3 regions of the Frankia alni ACN14a genome follow, and region 1 is predicted to be linked to each of the others. Evidence: predicted binding sites of a transcription regulator. Region 1 holds the regulator's gene; each other region holds the start of a gene.
What was found. Region 1 encodes LexA, which represses DNA repair genes until DNA is damaged. Its sites were predicted from a motif close to CGAACNNNNGTTCG; they were not measured.
Positions count from the first base shown of each region.

Region 1 (3,272 bases):
GCTGAAGGGCTCCGCCACGCCGCTGCGCTTGAGCACCCGCAGCGACGCCTCCTCCATGGTGGTGAACCGGCGACCACACGACAGGCAGGATCGCCGCCGCCGAATCGCCGAGCCCTCTTCGGCCTCCCGGCTGTCGACGACACGGCTGTCCGGATGCCGGCAGAACGGGCATCGCACGCGATACGCCTCCTTCGTCCGGTCCGGCGCGGACCACCCGGCGCGGCGGGACGACGAGCCGGGAGCCGGCCCACGCCCGAGCACCGGCCAAGCCGTCCTGTGGACGGCCGCCCGCACCTCTGTGGAAAGCCTGTGCATCAACCTGTGGATGACTTACGCCCTCGTAAGCACCAGATGTTGTGTCCAACCTAGCGCACAACCCCAGTGATGGGGACACCGGCCCCCCCGCGTGTCACACCGGGACATCAGCCCGCGGGGGCGCGACAACCCTGCGCGAGGGCGCCTCACCCGCCCGCTGCCGCCGGAGACCGGCCCGTCACGGCGACGAGCCGCCGAGCGCCGGCCGGGATCAGACGGTGGCGGAGTGGACCGCCCGACCGGCGGGTCAGCCCAGCACCAGGAACTGGCCGGGGGTGAGCTCGACCGAGGGGAGATGGTTGATCCGCATCAGCCGATCCACGACGACACGGGTGTCGGCGTCGGGGTCGAGCGCAACGGCGATCTCCCACAGCGTCTCTCCGGCGAGCACCAGGTGACCCCGCGGCGGCTCGCCGGACCACGCGATCGAGGCGCGCGGCAGGACGCCCACCAGCACCGCGGCGAGGGCCAGCGCGACGACGGCGACCACGACAACCCGGCCGCGGCGGGTCAGCCGCAGCGGCGGCAGCGGCTCGCCGGCGCCACGGCGCACCGCCGACCGAGAGACCGGCGAGCGAGAAACCGGTGAACGAGACAGGCACGCCCCCGGAACCGGCCTCCCGGCACCGACCCCGGCGGCCGGCCGGGCCACTCGCACCCGCGCCGGACCGCCCGCCGGCCATCTCCCGGCCCGGCGCGCCGCCCGTTCCCGGGCAGCCGCCAGATCGACCACCTGCGTGGTGTGCGCGCTGTGCACGGCTTCCTCCCCAGGCACCCCGAACCAGGTCGCGGACGCCACGAACTCCCGTTCGATCGAACTCCTGATCGATTGTCGCACCGGAGACCCGCCAGGAAAAGGGACACGCTCGAACAGACGTTTGAGATTCCGCGACCGGGCGGTTACCGTCGAGACGATCAGGTTTGCACCGGGCGGTTTCCCCCGGTCGCGGACAGCCGGGTGCCGTGGGGGGTGCCGGTCTCGCCGGGCGAGGCCGTCAGCCGCGCGCACGTCCGGCGCGCGGCCGCGCGGCGACCAACCGGCGACGGAGTAGGCGACGAGGAGAGCGGTAGGCGATGACCAGCCAAGGCAGGGGTACACGCCGGGGCGGGGCCCGCGGCAACGTGCGGGCCTTTCCCGAAAACCCCGCGGACGCAGCCGGCCTGACCCCCCGGCAGCGCAAGGTGCTCGAGGTCATCCGGGCCGAGGTGGAACGGCGCGGGTACCCGCCCAGCGTGCGGGAGATCGGGGAGGCGGTGGGGCTGACCAGCACGAGCAGCGTGGCGCATCAGCTCAAGGTGCTGGAGGAGAAGGGCTACCTGCGCCGGGACCCGAACCGTCCGCGGGCCATGGAGGTGCTCAGCCCCGACCGGCCACGGCGCAAGGCCGATTCCGGCGCGGCGGCTGTCGTGTCGACGTTCCCGGGCGCCGCGGCGGCGCCGGCCGGGGTGGGCGGCGAGGGGTCCGCGGCCTACGTGCCGGTCCTCGGGCGGATCGCCGCCGGCGGGCCGATCCTGGCCGAGCAGGCGATCGAGGACGTCTTTCCCCTGCCGAAGGAGATCGTCGGCGAGGGCACTCTGTTCCTGCTCCGGGTCGTCGGCGAGTCGATGATCAATGCAGCGATCTGTGACGGCGACTGGGTGGTGGTGCGCCAGCAGCCGGTCGCGGACAACGGTGAGATCGTCGCCGCGATGATCGACGGCGAGGCGACGGTCAAGCGCCTACGGGTCCGCGACGGGAAGATCTGGCTGCACCCGGAGAATCCGACGTTCAGCGACATCCCCGGCGAGGAGGCGACGATCCTCGGGCGGATCGTCGCCGTGCTGCGCCGGATCTGACCGTGGACGGCCGGCCGCGCGAGGCGGCCGGCCGGTTCGGCTGCCACGAACCGCGGGACAGGTGCCACCGGCCGTGCCGTGCCCGTCGGCGGCGGGTCAATGCCGGTCCCGACAGCCCCGGTCCCGACAGCCCCGGTCCCGACAGCCTCGGTCCCGAGGGAACAGGGCTGACGGGCCAGGGCTGGGGGAATGGGTCAGGGCTGAGGGCAGGTCAGGGCTGGGATCAGGGCTGGAAGGCGTGCAGTTCCGCGGCGAGCGACGGGGACACCCTCGCGAGCAGGCGGGTGCCGTCCGCGGTGTGCTCCAACTCGAGCACCTCGCCGTGGGCGTGCACCCGTGAGACGAGATCGCCCCGCGTGTAGGGGACGAGGACCTTCATCTCCACGTCGGGGTGGGGAACCCGGGCGCACAGGGCGTCGACGAGCGCGGTCAACCCCTCCCCCGTGCGCGCCGAGACGAAGACAGCGTCGGGCGCGAGCTGGCGCAGGCCGGCGAGGACGGTCGGCTCGGTGGCGTCAACCTTGTTCACGACAATCAACTCGGCAACGTTGCCCGCGTCGATGTCGTTGAGCACCTCGCGCACCGCGGAGATCTGGGCGGCCGGGTCGGGAGCGGAGCCGTCGACGACGTGCAGGATGAGGTCCGCGTCGGCGACCTCCTCCAGGGTCGAGCGGAACGCCTCGACGATCTGGTGCGGCAGGTGCCGGACGAAGCCGACCGTGTCGGTGAGGGTGAACGCCCGGCCGTCCGGCAGGGTCGCGCGCCGCACGGTCGGGTCCAGCGTGGCGAACAGCGCGTCCTCGACGAGGACGCCGGCGCCGGTGAGACGGTTGAGCAGCGATGACTTGCCGGCGTTGGTGTAGCCGGCGATCGCCACCGCGGGCACCTCGCCGCGCCGGCGAGCCGACCGCTTCGTCTCCCGCACGGTCGCCATCCCGGCGAGCTCCCGGCGCAGGCGTGCCATCCGGGCGCGCAGTCGCCGGCGGTCCGTCTCGATCTTCGTCTCGCCGGGTCCACGGGTCCCGATGGGGGCACGTCCGCCGCCGCTGGCCGCAGCGCGGGACATCGACTCACCCCAGCCACGCAGGCGGGGCAGCATGTACTGGAGCTGGGCGAGCTCG
Region 1 is NC_008278.1:6,173,863-6,177,134, forward strand. It holds gene nrdR (transcriptional regulator NrdR) at 1-177, opposite strand, end outside; gene FRAAL_RS24825 (LysM peptidoglycan-binding domain-containing protein) at 563-868, opposite strand; gene lexA (transcriptional repressor LexA) at 1,390-2,151, shown strand; gene hflX (GTPase HflX) at 2,375-3,272, opposite strand, start outside.

Region 2 (3,272 bases), 1.3 Mb from region 1:
CGGGCGGCCGGTTCCCCTACCCGGCCTGGCTCGGCTCGGCATCGGTGAAGCCTCGATAGCCTCCCGGGTCGGTCTCGCGCAGGCGCTTTCCGAGCTGCTCGTCAGCGATCCCCCGCTCGTGTTCGCCCGGATCGTGTACCTCGCCTCCTGTGGGCGCCGCGTCCTGGACGGTGCCGGCGGATGGCGGGTGCGCGAGCGGCCGGACTCGCCGACCGGCATCGTCACGCTGGAACCACCACCCGGCGTGGACCTCGTGGCAGTCCATGATCGTCTCTACCGGCAGGATGCGATCCTCACCAGCGCCATCCCGGTCCAGCGGAGCCGTGATCTCGCGGGGCCGGTCCTGCGGGTGAGCGCCCACGTGTACAACGATCCGGGCGAGTTCGAGCGGCTCGCCGCAGCGCTGAGCCGCGAGGACGGCAACTCCCCGTCGCGCGCCTGAAACGGACATGCACGCTTCAGGCGGCACCCGGCGTGGCCGGCCCCGCGGGGGGCGGGACATCCAGATAGGGCTCTGGCAGTACTCGGTAGGTTCGTCCCTCCGGGCTGGTCCAGAGGAAGACGCCGGGCGTCGGCTGCTCGCACTTCCAGTCGGCGGCGGGAGGCTGCGTGCGGCCGCGGACGGTAGGCTCCGCCGGCGGGCGGCCCGGGCCGGCACCGCCAGCGTGCCTGCGCCGGGTCCGACGCCGACGGCGGCTCTCCGCGTGCTTCAGGTGATGGTGCCGGGCGCAGGCTGGGCCGAGATTTTCCTCCTCCGTGCGGCCGCCTTCGCCGTGTGGTTTCGTGTGGTCGATCTCGCAGTTGATCGCGGGCTTTCCGCAGCCCGGAAAGATGCACTGGCGGTTTCTCGCACGCACGGCCCGCGCCAGGCCGGGTGAGGGGAAGCGCCGATCCCCGACCTCGACGACCTGGCCGTTCCGCGGATCGGTGAGCATCCGCCGCCAGGTCGACTGCGAGTCGGCGGCGAGCTCGCGGGCGAGATCCGCCGGGATCGGGCCGTATCCGGCAAGCTCGCCCGGCTCGTCCGAGAGCCCCATCAGGGTCGAGATCGGCACCACGACCTGCACCTCGGGGCGGATGCTGTGGCGGTCCTGTCCCATCAACAGCTCGTAGAGGACGTCAGCCCGGCGCTCATCGAGCGTGCGCTTGTCTTCCGGATCGGTGCCCGAGAGACGGGCGAACACATCGACGCGGTGGTACACCGCCACCATCCGCTCGGCGGAGAGCAGCGCCCGCAACGTGCCCATGCCGTCCTCGCCGTCGGTGATCCGCACGCAGCGTCCCCGCACCGCATGACGATGCCGGCGGTTCGCCCCCTGCGGATCGACCTTCAACACCCGGCGCCGTACCGCGGCGCGGAAAGTCGCATGGCTGGCCCGGCCTCCCTGCTCGAGGGCTGCCCGCTCGACGGCGCCGGCCTGCACAGCGTTCAGCGCCGCGGTCTGGCGGGCGAGGCTCTCCACCCGCAGCAGGTCGATCTCGCCTTCGTGTAGGGCACGCAGACTCGCCGGCAGCCGGGTGCACACCTCGACCGCCAGCGTCAGCCTACGGGTGCCGAGAGCCGGCGCGACTCCCAGCTCGGCGGCCAGCTCCTCGCCCGCGAACTCACTGAAAGGTCGGTCTTCCGACTCGCCCTCCAGCCGCGGACGGTGCTCGACGAACCGAGCTCGCACCGCGAGTTGCTGTGCCTGCAGTCGCGCGATCTGCCGTTCGAGTCGGACATCGAACCGCAGGCATTCGTCCGCGCTCAGCTCGTCGACGACCCGGTCGAACACGCGCATCGCGCTGTGGCCGGGCGGGGTCCGCGCCTCGGCCTCCCCCTGGCTGGCGGCCGGCCGACTCACGTCGCGCTCGCCTGGCAGGTCTGCTGGCATCGTCGCACCATCGCTTCCTCGACGACGTATGACACCACCCCGTCAGGCTTCCGGCCGGGCGAGGGAGCTCGATCCCGTTTCGAACTCGTGTTCGATCGTACGCTATCGTCGTCCGCATGAGAACGATCCTTCCGGCGTCCGGCCGGCCTCCGCGCCGACGACCCGCCTCGCTCGGCAGTCCCGCCCCTGCGGGCCCACTGTCGCAAGCCAGACAGGGCGACTCGAGCCGCGCGCACCTGTCGCCACCTGCTCTTCTGAGAGGGTGCGTCCATGTTCGGAGTGGTTCGCCCCTGCCGGCACCAGCTGTCCGACGACCTGCACGCGGCGTGGATGTCGCATCTCTGCGGGTTGTGCCTGGCCCTGCGCGACCATCACGGTCAGTGGGCCCGCGTCACCACGAACGTGGACGCGGTTCTCGTGTCGGTGCTGGTCGCCGCGCAGCCCGGCAGGCCGACAGAACGCCGCCGGGCAGGGCCGTGTCCGCTTCGCGGGATGCGCCGGATCGAGGTGGCGGCATCCGCCGAGGCGGGCCCGCGGCTGGCGGCCGCAGTGTCCCTGGCCGCCGGCGCGATCGCCGTGGGTGACCACATCGCGGACGGCGACGGTCTTCTGCGCCGCCGCCCCGCGGCCGCGATCGCGCAGCGGGTGGCCGACCGGGCCGCGGCAGCCGCCGAGCGCACCGGCTCCGGGGTCGGGCTCGGTGTCGCCCTGCTGGAACGTGCGGCGGCGGAGCAACGCGCCCGGGAGGGCGCCAGCGCCCGGGGCGGGGCGGCGCTGTTGGACGCGCTGGCCCCCACCGAGACCGCGGTTTCCGCAGTTCTCGCGCACACCGCCGTCGTGGCCGGGTGCGACGACAACCGCGCGCCGCTCGCGGCGGTGGGACGATACTTCGGCCGCGTCGTCCATCTGCTCGACGCCGTCACCGATCAGCTCGACGACGCCCGGACGGGATCGTGGAACCCGCTGACAGCGACGGGAACCAGCCCGGCCGAGGCCCGCCTCCTGTGCGAGGACGGCCGGCGGGACCTGCGGCACGCGTTGGCCGAAGTGCGGTTCACCGACTCGGTCGATGCCCGACTCGCCCGTCTCCTCTTCGGCGACGGGCTCGACCATGCCGTCGACCGGACCTTCGCGTCCACCGCACAGTCGCCGGGGCCCGGGCGGCCCGGCCAGCCGCCGGATGATCGCCCCGACCGCCGGTCGCCACAGCGCCGACGGACGGGCTCGGCCTGCCTGGTCGCCGCCGGGATGTTCCTGACCTGCCGGATGTGCGGCGAATACACGTCGCCGCTGGACGGGCAGCGAAAGGAGGGTCTGTGCAGCCGTGGCTGCGACCTCGACGGTGCCTGCGACTGCTGCGACTGCTGCGAGTCCTGCGGCGAGTGCGCGGAGTGCGAC
Region 2 is NC_008278.1:4,917,042-4,920,313, forward strand. It holds gene FRAAL_RS19805 (aminotransferase class V-fold PLP-dependent enzyme) at 1-442, shown strand, start outside; gene FRAAL_RS19810 (HNH endonuclease signature motif containing protein) at 459-1,874, opposite strand; gene FRAAL_RS19815 (DUF5685 family protein) at 2,145-3,272, shown strand, end outside.
Region 2: FRAAL_RS19810 (HNH endonuclease signature motif containing protein) is a predicted target of LexA. The motif match lies at 1,955-1,968, and genes of this name have one in related genera.

Region 3 (3,272 bases), 2.9 Mb from region 1:
CACGGTCATGCGCGTTGCTCCCTGCCGTCTGTATCGTTCGTCGGATCTGGTCGGTGCCTGTCTGCGGTGTCGCTGATTGCGGTGTCGCTGTCTGCGGTGTCGCTCTCGGGTGGGTCCGGCTCGGCGAGGATCGCGGCCATCCGATCGATGCGTCCCCGCCACAGGTCCGCAAGCTCGTCCAGCAACCGACGCACCTCGCGCAGCGCGTCCGCGTTGCCCCGCACGCGCTGCTCCCGACCCTGCCGCCGCTTCGTGACCAGCCCGGCGCCCTCCAGCACCGCCACGTGCTTCTGCACGGCCGCGAAGCTCATCGGGAACCGCCGGGCCAGGTCGGAGACCGAGTGCTCACCGGTCAGGGTGAGTGCCACGATCTCGCGCCTCGTCGCGTCGGCCAGGGCATGGAAGAGGCGATCGGCCTGCTCGGTGGAGCTCTGATCTACAACCATCAGGTTGTACGTTAGCGGACGCCGGTGAACGAGGCAAGGTCGGCGTCACCGCAACCGCCGGTCCGTGCGGCGGCGGCCGACGACCTTCCCGCTCTGGCTGCCCGCTCCCGGCCGCCCGCGTCCGCAAGCTCGCGTCGCCTGTGCCGCCCGCAGGCTCGCGTCGCCCGTTCCGCCCGTTCCGCCCGTTCCGCCCGTTCCGCCCGTGCCGCCCGTTCCGCCCGTTCCGCCCGTGCCGCCCGTTCCGCCCGTGCCGCCCGTTCCGCCCGTGCCGCCCGTGCCGCCCGTTCCGCCCGTTCCGTCCGTGCCGCCTGTCCGTCCGTGCCGCCTGTCCGTCCGTGCCGCCTGCAGGCTCGCGTCGGTCGCTCTCGTCTGCACACTCGCGTCGATCGCTCTCGGTCTTGGACCCGCGCTGCGGGTTCGGGCGCGTGCGGACTGCTCTCGGCCCTGTGTCCGCTCATGCCCTCATGCGCTACCCGCCCAGGCGCTAACGCTCGGAGCTGGCTGCGGCGCTGTCTGCTCCGCAGGCCTGTCCCCCAGGGTTGTCGGGGGCGCGAGTCTCGGCGCGGCCTACCGGTGCGGTTCGAGCTCGCTGCCGGTGTCACCGGTTCCTGAGATGCCCCACCGGAACCCGGAAGTTGCCCCCTCCACTGTCATCGGGCGCCCGGCGCACCAAGACCGGACACACGCTGGGAGCGGCCACTCCGTAAGAGTACGACTACGACTCATTGTTGGCGGATCGGCACGGAGATGGTTCTGCTGGCGCCGCAGGGGGACAGCCTTGGTGCTGTGGTCGTGCCTTCCGTCCGCGTGGCGAACAGAAAGCCGCCCTGGTTACGGATACGAACATACGTTCGACTTTTGAAAGGGATTTACTTAGGCTTTCCTCATGGTCTGGAATTCTGCCGGTGCCGGTGGGTCGTCTGCGCTGCTCGAAGGGGTCGCGGCAGTGTCCTCCGGGGTGGACGAGCTGAACGACGGCCGAGTGTGGGCGCTGTCGGATGCCGAGCTGGATGCCTGTCTGATTGACTGCACGGCGGTAATGACACGGCTAGCGGCGTTTCGGCTTCAGGTGGTCGCTGAGGTGCACGGCCGGGGTCTGGCGCGGCGGGTCGGTGCAAGCAGCACAGCGGCGTTGCTGCGGGAACGGCTGCGGCTGCGGGCGGCGGACGCCGGCCGTCTGGTTGATCTGGCCGTGGCCGTGGACGGCCCGCTGGCGGCCACCGGGCAGCGGCTGGCCGCGGGGGAGATCCGTGTGGAGCAGGCATTGGTGATCGCTGCGGGGATGCGGTCGCTGCCCGCCGAGGCGACCGCAGACGTGCGCCGGCGGGCGGAGGCGTTCCTGCTGCGGCAGGCCGATGAGTTCGATCCGACCGCGCTGGCCCGGCTGGCCCGTCACCTACGCGAGACCTTGACCTGGGTAGATCCCAGCCCCGGCGGCGATCCGCCCGAGTCGACTCCCGGCGGCGGGTCTGCCAGCCAGGGCGATGCGCCGGATGCCAGCGGGCAGTCCGGTGACGGAGAGTCAGGCGGTAGCGGCGCGAACAACGGCCAGCCCCACAACCCCGCTGACCCCGCCGGCCCTGCCGATCCCGGGGGTCCCGGCGCCGATCCCGGCGGTCTGGCTGGTGGGGGTGGAGAGGATCCGGCGGGGCGGCGGGGGCTGTGGTTGTCGGAGTTGCCGGACGGGATGACCCGGATCAGCGGCGAGCTCGAGGCGGAAGCCGCCGCTCTGCTGCGCACCGCGCTGGACTCGCTGTCCGCACCCCGCCCCGCCTTCGACGGCACTCTCGACCCGCGTAACCCCGCCCGGCGGCGCGCCGACGCCCTCGTCGACCTGCTCGGCCGCCCCCTCGACACTGCCGCACTGCCCGTCACCGGCGGGATCCGCCCGCACCTGGCCGTGACCGTCCCCTGGGCGGCGCTGCTCGGCGGCTCTGGCCTGCCCGCGACCACCAGTTGGGGACAGCCCCTTTCCCGGGAGGTCCTTCGTCGCATCGCCTGTGACGCGTCGGTCCGTCGCATCATTCTCGACCCCGCCGGCGTCCCCCTCGACGTCGGCCGTGCGCACCGCACTGTCACCGCCGACATCCGCCAGGCACTGATCGCCCGGGACAACGGCTGCGCGTTTCCCGGCTGCGATCGTCCGGTAGGATGGTGCGAAGCGCATCATATCCGCCATTGGATTGACGGCGGTCATACTTCGCTGGACAACAGCGTCCTTCTCTGCGGTTATCACCACCGGACTGTCCACCATCAGGGTTGGACCGTTCAACTAGGCCCTGACCGGCGACCCGAATTCCTGCCTCCGGCCTGGATCGACCCCGACCGTACCCCCCGCCGGAATCCCTACACCCGCCACCCCCACTCCCTACTCTACGACGTCGCCGCCGGATGAACCCGACCGCAGCCGTGACCATATTCCGCCTGCTCTCGCTCGCAATTGGGCGAGGACTAACCCCTCGGTGGCGGCCCCGGCTCTGGGCGGCCCCGAACACTGGAGGCGAGCAGTTGATGGATGACGACAGCGACATGATGGCCACTCATCCGGCGGAAGGGGACTGCTGGCATGGCGCCGACCCCGCCGAGGGGCTCCGAGCCAGTGAACGTCGGCTGCAGGCGGCGCAGTTGGCCTCCGACGTCGAGGTGCTCGACGAGCCGATCGATGAGCGACTCGTGTTCACGGGGCCCGACGGCGCACTCCACACCAAGGCGGATGACCTGCACATCCACCGGTCCGGCGACCAGGTGATGAACAAGGTCGTCGAGGAGGACCTCACCGTCATCGTCGCTGGGCGGACCGGCGTGACCCTCTTTCTCGGCACGGTC
Region 3 is NC_008278.1:3,302,656-3,305,927, forward strand. It holds gene FRAAL_RS13235 (SRPBCC family protein) at 1-9, opposite strand, end outside; gene FRAAL_RS13240 (ArsR/SmtB family transcription factor) at 6-446, opposite strand; gene FRAAL_RS13245 (HNH endonuclease signature motif containing protein) at 1,333-2,841, shown strand; gene FRAAL_RS13250 (nuclear transport factor 2 family protein) at 2,958-3,272, shown strand, end outside.
Region 3: FRAAL_RS13245 (HNH endonuclease signature motif containing protein) is a predicted target of LexA. The motif match lies at 1,287-1,300, and genes of this name have one in related genera.